DNA from 3 places in the Micromonospora sp. CNZ297 genome. Region 3 is predicted to be linked to each of the others. Evidence: riboswitches for the same ligand, from Rfam matches in the RefSeq annotation. Region 3 holds a riboswitch; each other region holds the start of a gene.

Region 1 (3,230 bases), on a different contig from region 3:
CAGATCGATGTGCGTAAGCTCCGCCCGGTCAGATCTGGGGAACCTACCGAGGAGGTTCCATGGATCGTCGAGCAATGCTGCGGGCCACTGTCGTCGGTGCGGGCGCTGTCGCGCTGCCGTTCACCGCGTGGTCGGCGGCGTACGGAGCCCCGGCGCAGAACGCGGCGGGCCCCTACGGCGGGCTCCAGCCCGCCGACGCCAACGGCATCCAGTTGCCGGCCGGCTTCACCAGCTCGATCGTCGCACGATCCCGTCGGACGGTGCCGGGGACGTCGTACACCTGGCACGACGCTCCGGACGGTGGCGCCGTGTTCCCGAACGGCACCGGCTGGATCTACGTGTCGAACTCCGAGGTGTCAGCCGGTGCGGGCGGCGGTGCCTCACGCCTCGTCTTCGACTCCAGCGGCACCGTGGTCGGGGCGTCGCGGATCCTCTCCGGAACCAACAACAACTGCGCCGGGGGCAAGACACCGTGGAACACCTGGCTCTCCTGCGAGGAGGTGTCCCTGGGCCGGGTCTTCGAGACGTACCCCCTCGGCGGGACCGCCGTGGCGCGTCCCGCGCTGGGCCGGTTCAAGCACGAGGCGGCCGCGGCCGACCCGGTCCGCCGGGTCGTCTACCTGACCGAGGACGAGACCGACGGCAAGTTCTACCGGTTCGTGCCGACCACCTGGGGCGACCTCTCCGCCGGAACCCTCCAGGTCTTCCGCGCCGGTACGGCGACCTCCGGCACGTTCACCTGGGCCACGGTGCCCGACCCGGACGGCTCGCCCACCCCGACCCGGCAGCAGGTGTCCGGCGCGAAGACGTTCAACGGCGGCGAGGGCTGTCACTACGCGGATGACACCGTCTGGTTCACCACGAAGGGCGACAACCGCGTGTGGCAGGTCAACCTGGCCGCCGGCACGTACGAGCTCGCCTACGACGACAACCTGGTCAGGCCGGGCACCCCTCCGCTGACCGGGGTCGACAACATCACCGGGTCCACTGCCGGTGACCTGTACGTCGCGGAGGACGGCGGGAACATGGAGATCTGCATGATCACGCCCGACGACAAGATCTCGGTCTTCCTGCGGATCACCGGACAGAGCGGTTCGGAGATCACCGGGCCGGCGTTCACCCCGGCGGGGGACCGGCTGTACTTCTCGTCGCAACGCGGCACGACCGGCTCGTCCTCCGGCGGCATCACCTACTGCGTCACCGGACCGTTCCGCCGATGACCGGCTCCCGGCCCCGCTGACAGTGACCACGCGGTCGAGGACGCCCGGTCTTCACCGGGCGTCCTGCCGGCCGTCACGGCACGTGTCCGGTTCCTGGCGCATTGACATCGGCGCTCCGGCCACAGCAGACTGTCGCGACAACTGAACCACCGCGTGTACGTGCGGGGGAAGACCGGTCGAAATCCGGCGCTGGCCCGCAACGGTAGGCCGCCCAGAGAGATCTGCGGCGGCGAGCCCGAATACCCGTCGTACGCGTGCATCCGCTCCCCACCCGTCGTGGCCCACGGGTCGGAGTCCCGGTCGATCCCGCGTGCTGCGGTCGTCCGGGCTTTCGACGACCGCCGGGCCGGAAAGGCGCTTCCGATGGTCGTCCGCCGAAGCCGGCACCGCCTGCTCGCGCTCCTCTGCGGCGTACTCGCCGCTCTCACCCTCACCACACCCGCCGTCGCCGCCCCCGAGCGCGCCGCCCTCACCCGCCCGGAGGCCGCCGGCGGCTGGCTCGCCCGGCAACTCGTCGACGGCGAACGCTTCGAGGCGGTCTTCGACGGTGTCGTGTACCCCGACCAGGGGCTGACCCTCGACGCCGTGTTCGCCTTCGCCGCCACCGGCGTCGCCGACGACCACGGCGCCGACGCGCTGGCCTGGGTCACCCGGCCGGACATCCGCGACGGCTACCTCGGCGACGGCGTCTCCGAGGCGTACGCGGGTGCGACCGCCAAGCTCGCCCTCGCCGTGCAGGTGCGCGGCGGCGACCCGGCCGACGTCGGCGGGGTGGACCTGATCGCCCGGCTGCGCTCGCTCCAGACGCCGGCCGGCAGGTTCAGCGACCGGTCCGCGTACGGCGACTACAGCAACGCGTTCAGCCAATCCTTCGCGCTGCTGGCGCTGGACCGTACGGCGGGCGGAGCGCCGCCGGCGGCGGCCGCCTGGCTGGCCGGCACCCGGTGCCCGGACGGCGGCTACCCGCTGCTGCCCGCGCAACCGGTCTGCACGTCCGACGTGGACGCCACCGCGCTCGCGGCACAGGCGCTGCGCGCCGCGGACCGTCCGGCCGACGCCGCCGCCGGGCTGCGCTGGCTGGTGTCCGTTCAGCGTGCCGACGGCGGCTTCGCCAACGCGGGCGGCACGCCGAACGCCAACAGCACCGGCCTCGCCGCGCAGGCCCTGCGCGACGGCCACCGGCTGCCGGCCTGGGCGCGGGCCCGGGCATTCCTCGCCGGACTTCAGGTCGGCTGCGCCGGGGCGCCGGCCGACCGGGGCGCTGTCGACTTCGACGGCGGCGGCTTCGACCCGGCCACCGCACCCCGGGCGACCGCCCAGGCCGTCCTCGGTCTCACCGGGATCGGGTACGCCCGTCTGTCCGCCGTCGGCGCCGACCCCGGCGCACCGGCGCTCGCCTGCCCGTGAACCGCTTCGCCGCTCGCCCGATCACAGGAGGATCCGTGTTCCGTCATCGTTCCACAGTCCGCACCTGGCTGGCCGGTCTCCTGGCCGCCGTCGTGGCCGGCGTCGCGCTGACCGCAGTCGAACCCGCGCCCCGGGCGGCGCACGCCGCCGCCTGCGCGGGCACCTCGGGAGTCACGGTGGTCGTCGACTTCGCCACGCTCGGCGGCGGCGTCCAGGTCGCCTGTGCGCCGGGCGATCCGGCCACCGGCCTGGCCGCGCTTCAGGCCGCCGGCTTCACAGTCACCGGCACCGCCCGCTGGGGCCTGGCCTTCGTCTGCCGGATCAACGGCAAGCCCACCGCCGCGACCGAGCCGTGCGTCAACACCCCGCCGGCCACGGCGTACTGGTCGTACTGGCATGCGTCCAGCGGCGGCTCCTGGTCCTACAGCACGTCGGGGGCGACCGGCTACAACCCCGCGCCGGGCAGTGTCGAGGGCTGGTCCTTCGGCGCCGGCGCCCCGCCGAGCATCGCCGCTCCCTAGGTGTGACCGGCGGCGCACCGGGTGCCGGCAACTGCTCTGGCGTCGTCGCGCGCCCGGGCGGTACGGTGTCGGCACCCGGTGC
Region 2 (3,230 bases), on a different contig from region 3:
GTGACACCGTGCACGACGAGCCGTCCACCGGCGCCGAGCGCATCCCAGCAGGTGTCCAGCACGCCGGGGACGGTGGCCCCGCCGCCGACGAACACCGCGTCGGGACGGTCCAGGCCGGACAGGGCCCCGGGCGCCGAACCCTCGACCAGACACAGACCCGGCACGCCGAGGGCAGCGGCGTTGCGGTGCACCAGCGCGGCCCGGTCGGAGCGGGGCTCCACCGCGATCGTCCGTGCCGTCGGCCAGGCCCGCATCCACTCCACACCGATCGAGCCGCTGCCGGCGCCGACGTCCCACAGCAGCTGACCGGGCGCGGGCGCGAGCCGGGCCAGGGCACTGGCCCGCAGGTCACGTTTGGTGATCTGCCCGCCGTGCTCGAACGCGTCGTCGGGCAACACGCCGCCCGAGGCCCAGCCCGGACCGGCACCGCGAGCTTCGACAGCGAGAACGTTCAACCGCGGCACGTCGTTCAGGTCCCACCCGGCCGCGGTGGTCGCGGTACACGACTCACCGGCGGCACCGAGGTCACCGAGCACGACCAGCCTGGACTGCCCCCAACCGAGCCCGGTCAGCACCGCGGCCACGGCCGCGGGTGTCGTCTCGTCGCTGGACAGCACGAGCAGCCGGCGCCCGGCCGAGAGCGCAGGCACGATCAGCCGTAGGTCCCGGCCGACCAGGCTGACCGTGGTGACGGACTCGGCCGGCCATCCGAGACGTGCTCGGGCGAGGGCTACCGAGGAGACCCCGGGCACGATCGTCACGCGCTCCGGGCCCAGGACGTCCAGCAGCGTCGTGCCGATACCCGACACGAGCGGGTCGCCGGAGGCCAGCACGACAACCGGCCCTCGCGCGGAGGCGAGCACACCTGGCAGATTGTCCCGCAGCGGCGACGGCCACGCCACGCGCTGCTGGCCGTCGACGGGCGGCACCGCCTCGAGGTGCCGCCGCCCGCCGAGCAGCGTCGCGGCCGCCCGCACCAGCGCCCGGGACGGCTCCGGCAGACCCACCCACCCGTCAGCCCCGATCCCCACCACGGTCACCCGCTCCTCCATGGAGATGCACCCTAGCCGCCCACCGGCCCTTGCCCCGGCCACCGGGGCGTCTATGGTGATGCACAGGTTCGAGGTGCCCCACGACCGTGGTCGCGGGGAGAATCTGGGAAGCCGGTGAGAATCCGGCACAGGGCCCGCTGCGGTGATCCAGGCATTGACCTGGGAAGTCCGAAGACCGGCCTCGATCCGATCCACGGCGCATGCCGCGTCGTGGACCGCCATGGCAGATCGAGCGGGAGCCCTACATGCCAGCGCAGTACCCCTTTTGTGCCGTCGTCGGCGCCGACGACATGACTCTCGCCCTCACCCTGGTCGCGATCGATCCGCTCATCGGCGGTGTCCTGATCCGCGGGGAGAAGGGCACTGCCAAGACCACTACCGTGCGCGGCCTCGCCGAGGTGCTCCCGGCGGTACGGGTCTATGCGGGCGACCGGTTCTCCATCGACCCGGACGATCCCTCGGCGGTCTGCCCCGACGGGCCGTTCGACGTGCCCACGCCCGTCGTCGAACGGCCGGTACGCCTCGTCGAACTACCCGTCGGAGCCGGCGACGACCGGGTGACCGGATCGCTGAAGCTCGATGCCGCGCTGCGAGACGGCGTCGTCGCGTTCGAGCCTGGCCTGCTGGCCCGGGCCCATCGTGGCCTGCTGTACGTCGACGAGGTCAACCTGCTGCCGGACCACCTGGTCGACCTGCTGCTCGACGCCGCGGCGACCGGCCGGGTCAGCGTCGAACGCGACGGTGTCTCGGTCGAGCATGCCTCCCGGTTCGTGTTGATCGGCACGATGAACCCGGAGGAGGGCGAACTGCGCCCGCAGCTGCTCGACCGGTTCGGCCTGACGGTCGAGGTCGCCGCCCCGCGTGACCCCGTCCTGCGGGTGCAGGCGGTCCGCCGCCGGCTCGCATTCGACGCCGACCCGGAGGGCTTCGCCACACGCTGGGCCGGCGAGCAGGAAGCCCTGCGCACCCGGCTGGCCGCCGCCCGGCGCTCGCTGGCCGGTGTCGTGCTCGACGACGAGACGCTGACCAGGATCGCCGAGCTGTGCGCCGCGTTCGACGTGGACGGCCTGCGTGCGGACCTCGTCACCGCTCGCGCCGCCGCGGCGCACGCGGCCTGGCGGGGACGTACGCGAGTGACACTCGAGGACATCCGCATCGCCGCCCGTCTCGCGCTGCCGCACCGCCGCCGCCGCAACCCCTTCGACGAGCCCGGCCTGGACCAGGACCGCCTGGACGACCTACTCGGCCACAACGACCCCGACCCCGGACCCGACGGTCCCGGCGGCGGTCTGCCCGACGACACCGGGCACGACGGATCGGCCGGGGACGTGCCCGGCTCTCCCGGCGAGAGCCCGCCCGTACCGGAGCCCGAACGGCAGGCCGCCACATCGATGGCATCCGCAGGCGAGCCCGCACGTGCCCGCTTGCTGGTCGTGAAAGGAACCGGCGACGGTCAGGCCGGCCGGCGGTCCCGGGCACGAACACCGCAGGGCCGTGTCGCCGGGCAGCGGCGGCGCACGTCCGGCGACGGCCGGCTGCACCTGCCGGGCACCATCACCGCGGCGGCGCCGCATCAGCATTCCCGGGGTGGCTTGACCGGCGGTCGCGGCCTCGCGCTCGTGCCCGGCGACCTGCGCCGGGCCGAGACCGTCGGGCGCGAGTCGAACCTCGTGCTGCTGTGCGTGGACGCGTCCGGTTCGATGGCGGCCCGCCGCCGCATGGAGCAGGTCAAGACCGCTGTGCTGTCGCTGCTGCTGGACGCCTACCGCCGCCGGGACAAGGTCGCACTGGTGACGTTCCGCCGGCACACCGCCGAGGTCGTCCTGCCACCGACCGGCTCGGTCGACGTCGCCTCCCGCCGCCTGGCCGACCTACCGGCCGGTGGCCGGACCCCGCTCGCGGAGGGCCTGGAACGCAGTGGGGAGGTGCTGCGCCGGGAGGCGCTGCGCGACCCGTCCCGCCGGCCCCTGCTCGTCGTGGTGACCGACGGCCGCGCCACCTCCGGCCCGGACCCGCTGGGTCGTGCCCACCGCGCCGCCGCCGCGCTCGCCACCAGCGGTGTCCAGGTCGTCGTCGTGGACTGCGAGACCGGACGATTCCGGCTCGGCCTCGCCGCCCGGCTTGCCACTCATCTGAGGGCCGAGCACGTGCCGCTCGGTGAAGTGACCGCCGACGGGC
Region 3 (3,230 bases):
CATCACGGCCGACGACCGGATCGAGCCGACCGGCCCGGGCGTCCTCGGTGAGGTCCCGCCCGTACTGGTCAAGGGTGGGGGTGCTGCTGGCTCCGCGCCCGTCGGCACCGCCCGCCGGCGGCGTGGGCCCGGTGACGGCCCCACCGAGCGCCCGCAACGCCCGGCCCGCGGTCGTCTCCGGGTTCGCGGCGATGCCGAGCAGGAGGTGTTCGGGGCCGATGTACGTCGCGCCGGACCGTCGCGACTCGCGGTGCGCGTCGAGCAGGGCGCGCTTCGCCGCCGGCGCGAGCGGAGGCGTGTCCTCGCGTGGCCTGCCCTTGGGGACGGCCGACTCTATCTGGCGGGCCAGGTCGTCGGGGTCGGCGCCGCTCGCGCCGAGCATCCGGCGGGTGGGGTCGGCCTGGGCGGCGGCCCACAGCAGGTGCTCGACATTGAGGTACGGGCTGCCCCACTCCGTAGCCTGCTCGGCTGCCCGTTGCAGCAGTTGCCGCGACTCGGTGGAGAGCAGCCGGGACAGGTCGACCCGCTCCACCGGACGTCCCGCGAACGGGTCTCCGCCGAAGAACCGACTGATCAAGTCGTCCAAGGAGCCGCCGGGGATGCGGAACGCGTCGAGCGACATCTCATACCCTTTCTGCCGGTGGGGTGGGTCCTCGGCACAGGCCCACCTGAACGCTACGCACCTTTCGCCCACAGAGTTGGCCTTATGGGTTTCTGGGGAGGCCAGGGTTTGTACTCGCTGCGGGTGCAGGGCAGCCACTGAGGGTGGTTGTCGCGGAGGTCGCACCGGAGCGTCCCAGGGCTGGGCCCCGTCGGCGCCTGCGGCCTGCCCACCATCGGATCGGCGCCTTGACCGGCAGGCCGGGAGGCGCGGGACCCCGGTACCCGCGGACCCTGCGGTCTGCCCTCACGAGCGCTGCGTTGTTACCGGTGGACTTGACCCAGGCGTCCGGCAGGCGTCCGAGTTTGGCCATCGGCGGGGGACCGAATTGCGCTCAGTGTTCCGACAGCACCACGCTCTCCGCCGTCTTGCGCCCCGGACATCTCCGCCGAGTTCGGGCGGCGAAGGCGTGATCGAAAGGCGGCGGTGTACTTGCGGTCGCGGATGAGGAACCCTCCCCGCAGCACACCGGCCACCCCGCCCCACCCTCGATGCGGCCCGATCCGGTGATGGCTGTCGATTCCCAGATCGCGGACCTCACGGTACTCGCGCAGCGCCTTGTCGGGATTCGCCGCGAAGGTGGTGTCGGAGCCGATCTCGGGGACCAGATAGTGGTAGTTGGTGTCGAACCACTTCGTCAGTTCGAGCGCCGGCTCGGCATCGACGCCCCGGGCCATCGCGAAGTAGGTGTCGAGATCGCCGAGGCCGAGGCGGGCGAACCGGTGCGGGATCGCGCCGACAGCGACGGCCGTGTCGAGCACGTGGTCGTAGTAGGAGAACGTGTTCGACGGGATCGCATCCAGGCGCGCGTCGCGCAGCGTCCGCCAGACCTCCTCCCGTAGTGCGGCAGCGGTCGCCGCCAACTTCTCGGCGTCGATCCGGCCCGCCCAGTAGGCCTCGACCGCCTTCTTCAACTCGCGGTGCGCGCCGATGTGGGGGTAGCCGAGCACTGTGCTCTGCCCGAATGAGGTTGTCACTGTGGTCCTTCCCTCGAGGTGCCTGGCGGCCACGGGGGAAGGGGAAGGCGGGGTACGGCTGTCGCGTACCGGCTTTCCGCCCTGGCCCTCCCGAGAGGCCGCCGACGGCGCGCACCGGCGGTACGCGCAGTGCGGGCAGGTCTTCGGACTCGCGGCACGACCGGATCCACCCGGTCACCTACTGGCCGTCGCTTCCCAGACCTCGCGGTCCAGTGCTTCGTTGACGGCTGTCGTTCCCACTCACCGCTGCGGGGCAGTCCCGGATTCGCACCGGGTTCCCTCTTACGGCGCCCCACTCGCGCGGCGGGGGGCGCACCAGCGCCGTTGTCCATCGTATGGGGCGGTGGGCCGACGTGGTCGGTGTGTCCGCCCTGCGGGACAGCAAGCCGTCGCGGCAGCGGAGTGCTTGCGTGCGACGAGAGGGTGACGAGGGGCTAGAAGATGGGCCGGGTCGCGGTAGTCGTGGTCGGCGGATGCGCGCCGCCGAACCCGGTCTGAACCGCCCCGGGTGGAATGGTCGGTGCCGCCGACGAGGTAGTCGCCTCTCTCCGGCGCCGACGGCTGGCCCTGGCCCCTACCGGCGCGGCGCGGAACGCACGGACCGAGGGCTCTGCACCTGCCCGGCCGCTGGTCCGGCAGGTCGGCCAGCCGGACGGGCACCTGCCTTCGCCGTAGCGCTTGTCGTACTGGGCCACCGCGCGAGCGCGGGGGCAGACGAGGCCGTACCGGCTGGCCGTACGGGATGAATCACCACGAGGGCACCTGCCTCTGCCCCGGGGGGAGTGCGGCCAGGCGTCGGCGGCGCCGTGAGTCATCGCCCCCGCCGCACGTGGCGTGGGCGATGTCGGCATCGGCGATCGCGGACCGGCCGGGCTCGTTCCACGCCGAGGTCGTCGCACGGTCGCGGATTCACCTGTCGGCGGCATGAGAGGTTGCAACAGTGGTCGGGTGACCAGCGGAGAGGATGAGGTGGCCGGAGCCGGGCTGGGCGTCCGGCGAACCCTGGTCGCGACGCACGGCGGGGTGACGCGAGCCGAGCTCTTCCTCGATCTCGTGTTTGTCTTCGCCTTCATGAACGTCGCCGGCCTCATGGCCGCGCGGTCGGCCTTCGACGCGCTGGTCCAAGGCGGGCTCGTGCTCCTGCTGCTGTGGCGCAGTTGGGCCGGGTACGCCTGGGTCGGAAACCTGGTCCGGCTCGACCGCGGGATCCTGCCAATCGTCATGTTCATGGTTGCGACCGCGCTCCTGCTGGTCGCCGTCGCGATTCCGGATGTGTTCGTCGACCGGCACGCCGGGCTCTCCGCACCTCTCGTCTTCGTCGTCGGCTTTCTGAGCATCCGAGCCGTGTCGCTGTTGATCATCATGCGGAGCCGGCGACGCTCGACGCAGCAGTCGATCGCACCCGCCCGGCAGGCCTGGCTACCCCTGGCCGCCAGCGCCGTCCTGCTGCTGTGCGGGGCGCTGCTGCCCAGCCACCTCGCACCCGGACGCAGCGCCGGGCTGCTGCAGATCCTGCTCTTCGCGGTGGCGACCGCCGTCGACTACGTCGGGCTGCGCGCTCCAGGCACCGGCAGTTGGCAGCTCAGGTCGGT

What was found. Region 3 has a riboswitch for cobalamin ahead of FB454_RS35615 (uroporphyrinogen decarboxylase/cobalamine-independent methonine synthase family protein). Riboswitches for the same ligand answer to the same signal wherever they lie in the genome.
Region 1: it holds a riboswitch for cobalamin, as region 3 does, so the genes downstream of both, FB454_RS02795 (peptidase) here and FB454_RS35615 (uroporphyrinogen decarboxylase/cobalamine-independent methonine synthase family protein) in region 3, are expected to answer to the same signal.
Region 2: it holds a riboswitch for cobalamin, as region 3 does, so the genes downstream of both, FB454_RS33475 (magnesium chelatase subunit D family protein) here and FB454_RS35615 (uroporphyrinogen decarboxylase/cobalamine-independent methonine synthase family protein) in region 3, are expected to answer to the same signal.

Annotation. Positions count from the first base shown of each region.
Region 1 covers NZ_VISU01000001.1:684,732-687,961, reverse strand. Annotated here, with positions in the region: gene FB454_RS02800 (alkaline phosphatase PhoX) at 60-1,220, shown strand; cobalamin riboswitch at 1,362-1,485, shown strand; gene FB454_RS02795 (peptidase) at 1,584-2,627, shown strand; gene FB454_RS02790 (hypothetical protein) at 2,663-3,148, shown strand.
Region 2 covers NZ_VISU01000042.1:10,364-13,593, reverse strand. Annotated here, with positions in the region: gene FB454_RS33480 (bifunctional cobalt-precorrin-7 (C(5))-methyltransferase/cobalt-precorrin-6B (C(15))-methyltransferase) at 1-1,052, opposite strand, end outside; cobalamin riboswitch at 1,107-1,250, shown strand; gene FB454_RS33475 (magnesium chelatase subunit D family protein) at 1,298-3,230, shown strand, end outside.
Region 3 covers NZ_VISU01000036.1:19,709-22,938, forward strand. Annotated here, with positions in the region: gene FB454_RS32560 (ATP-dependent Clp protease ATP-binding subunit) at 1-622, opposite strand, end outside; gene FB454_RS35615 (uroporphyrinogen decarboxylase/cobalamine-independent methonine synthase family protein) at 925-1,611, opposite strand; cobalamin riboswitch at 1,756-1,973, opposite strand; gene FB454_RS32570 (low temperature requirement protein A) at 2,587-3,230, shown strand, end outside.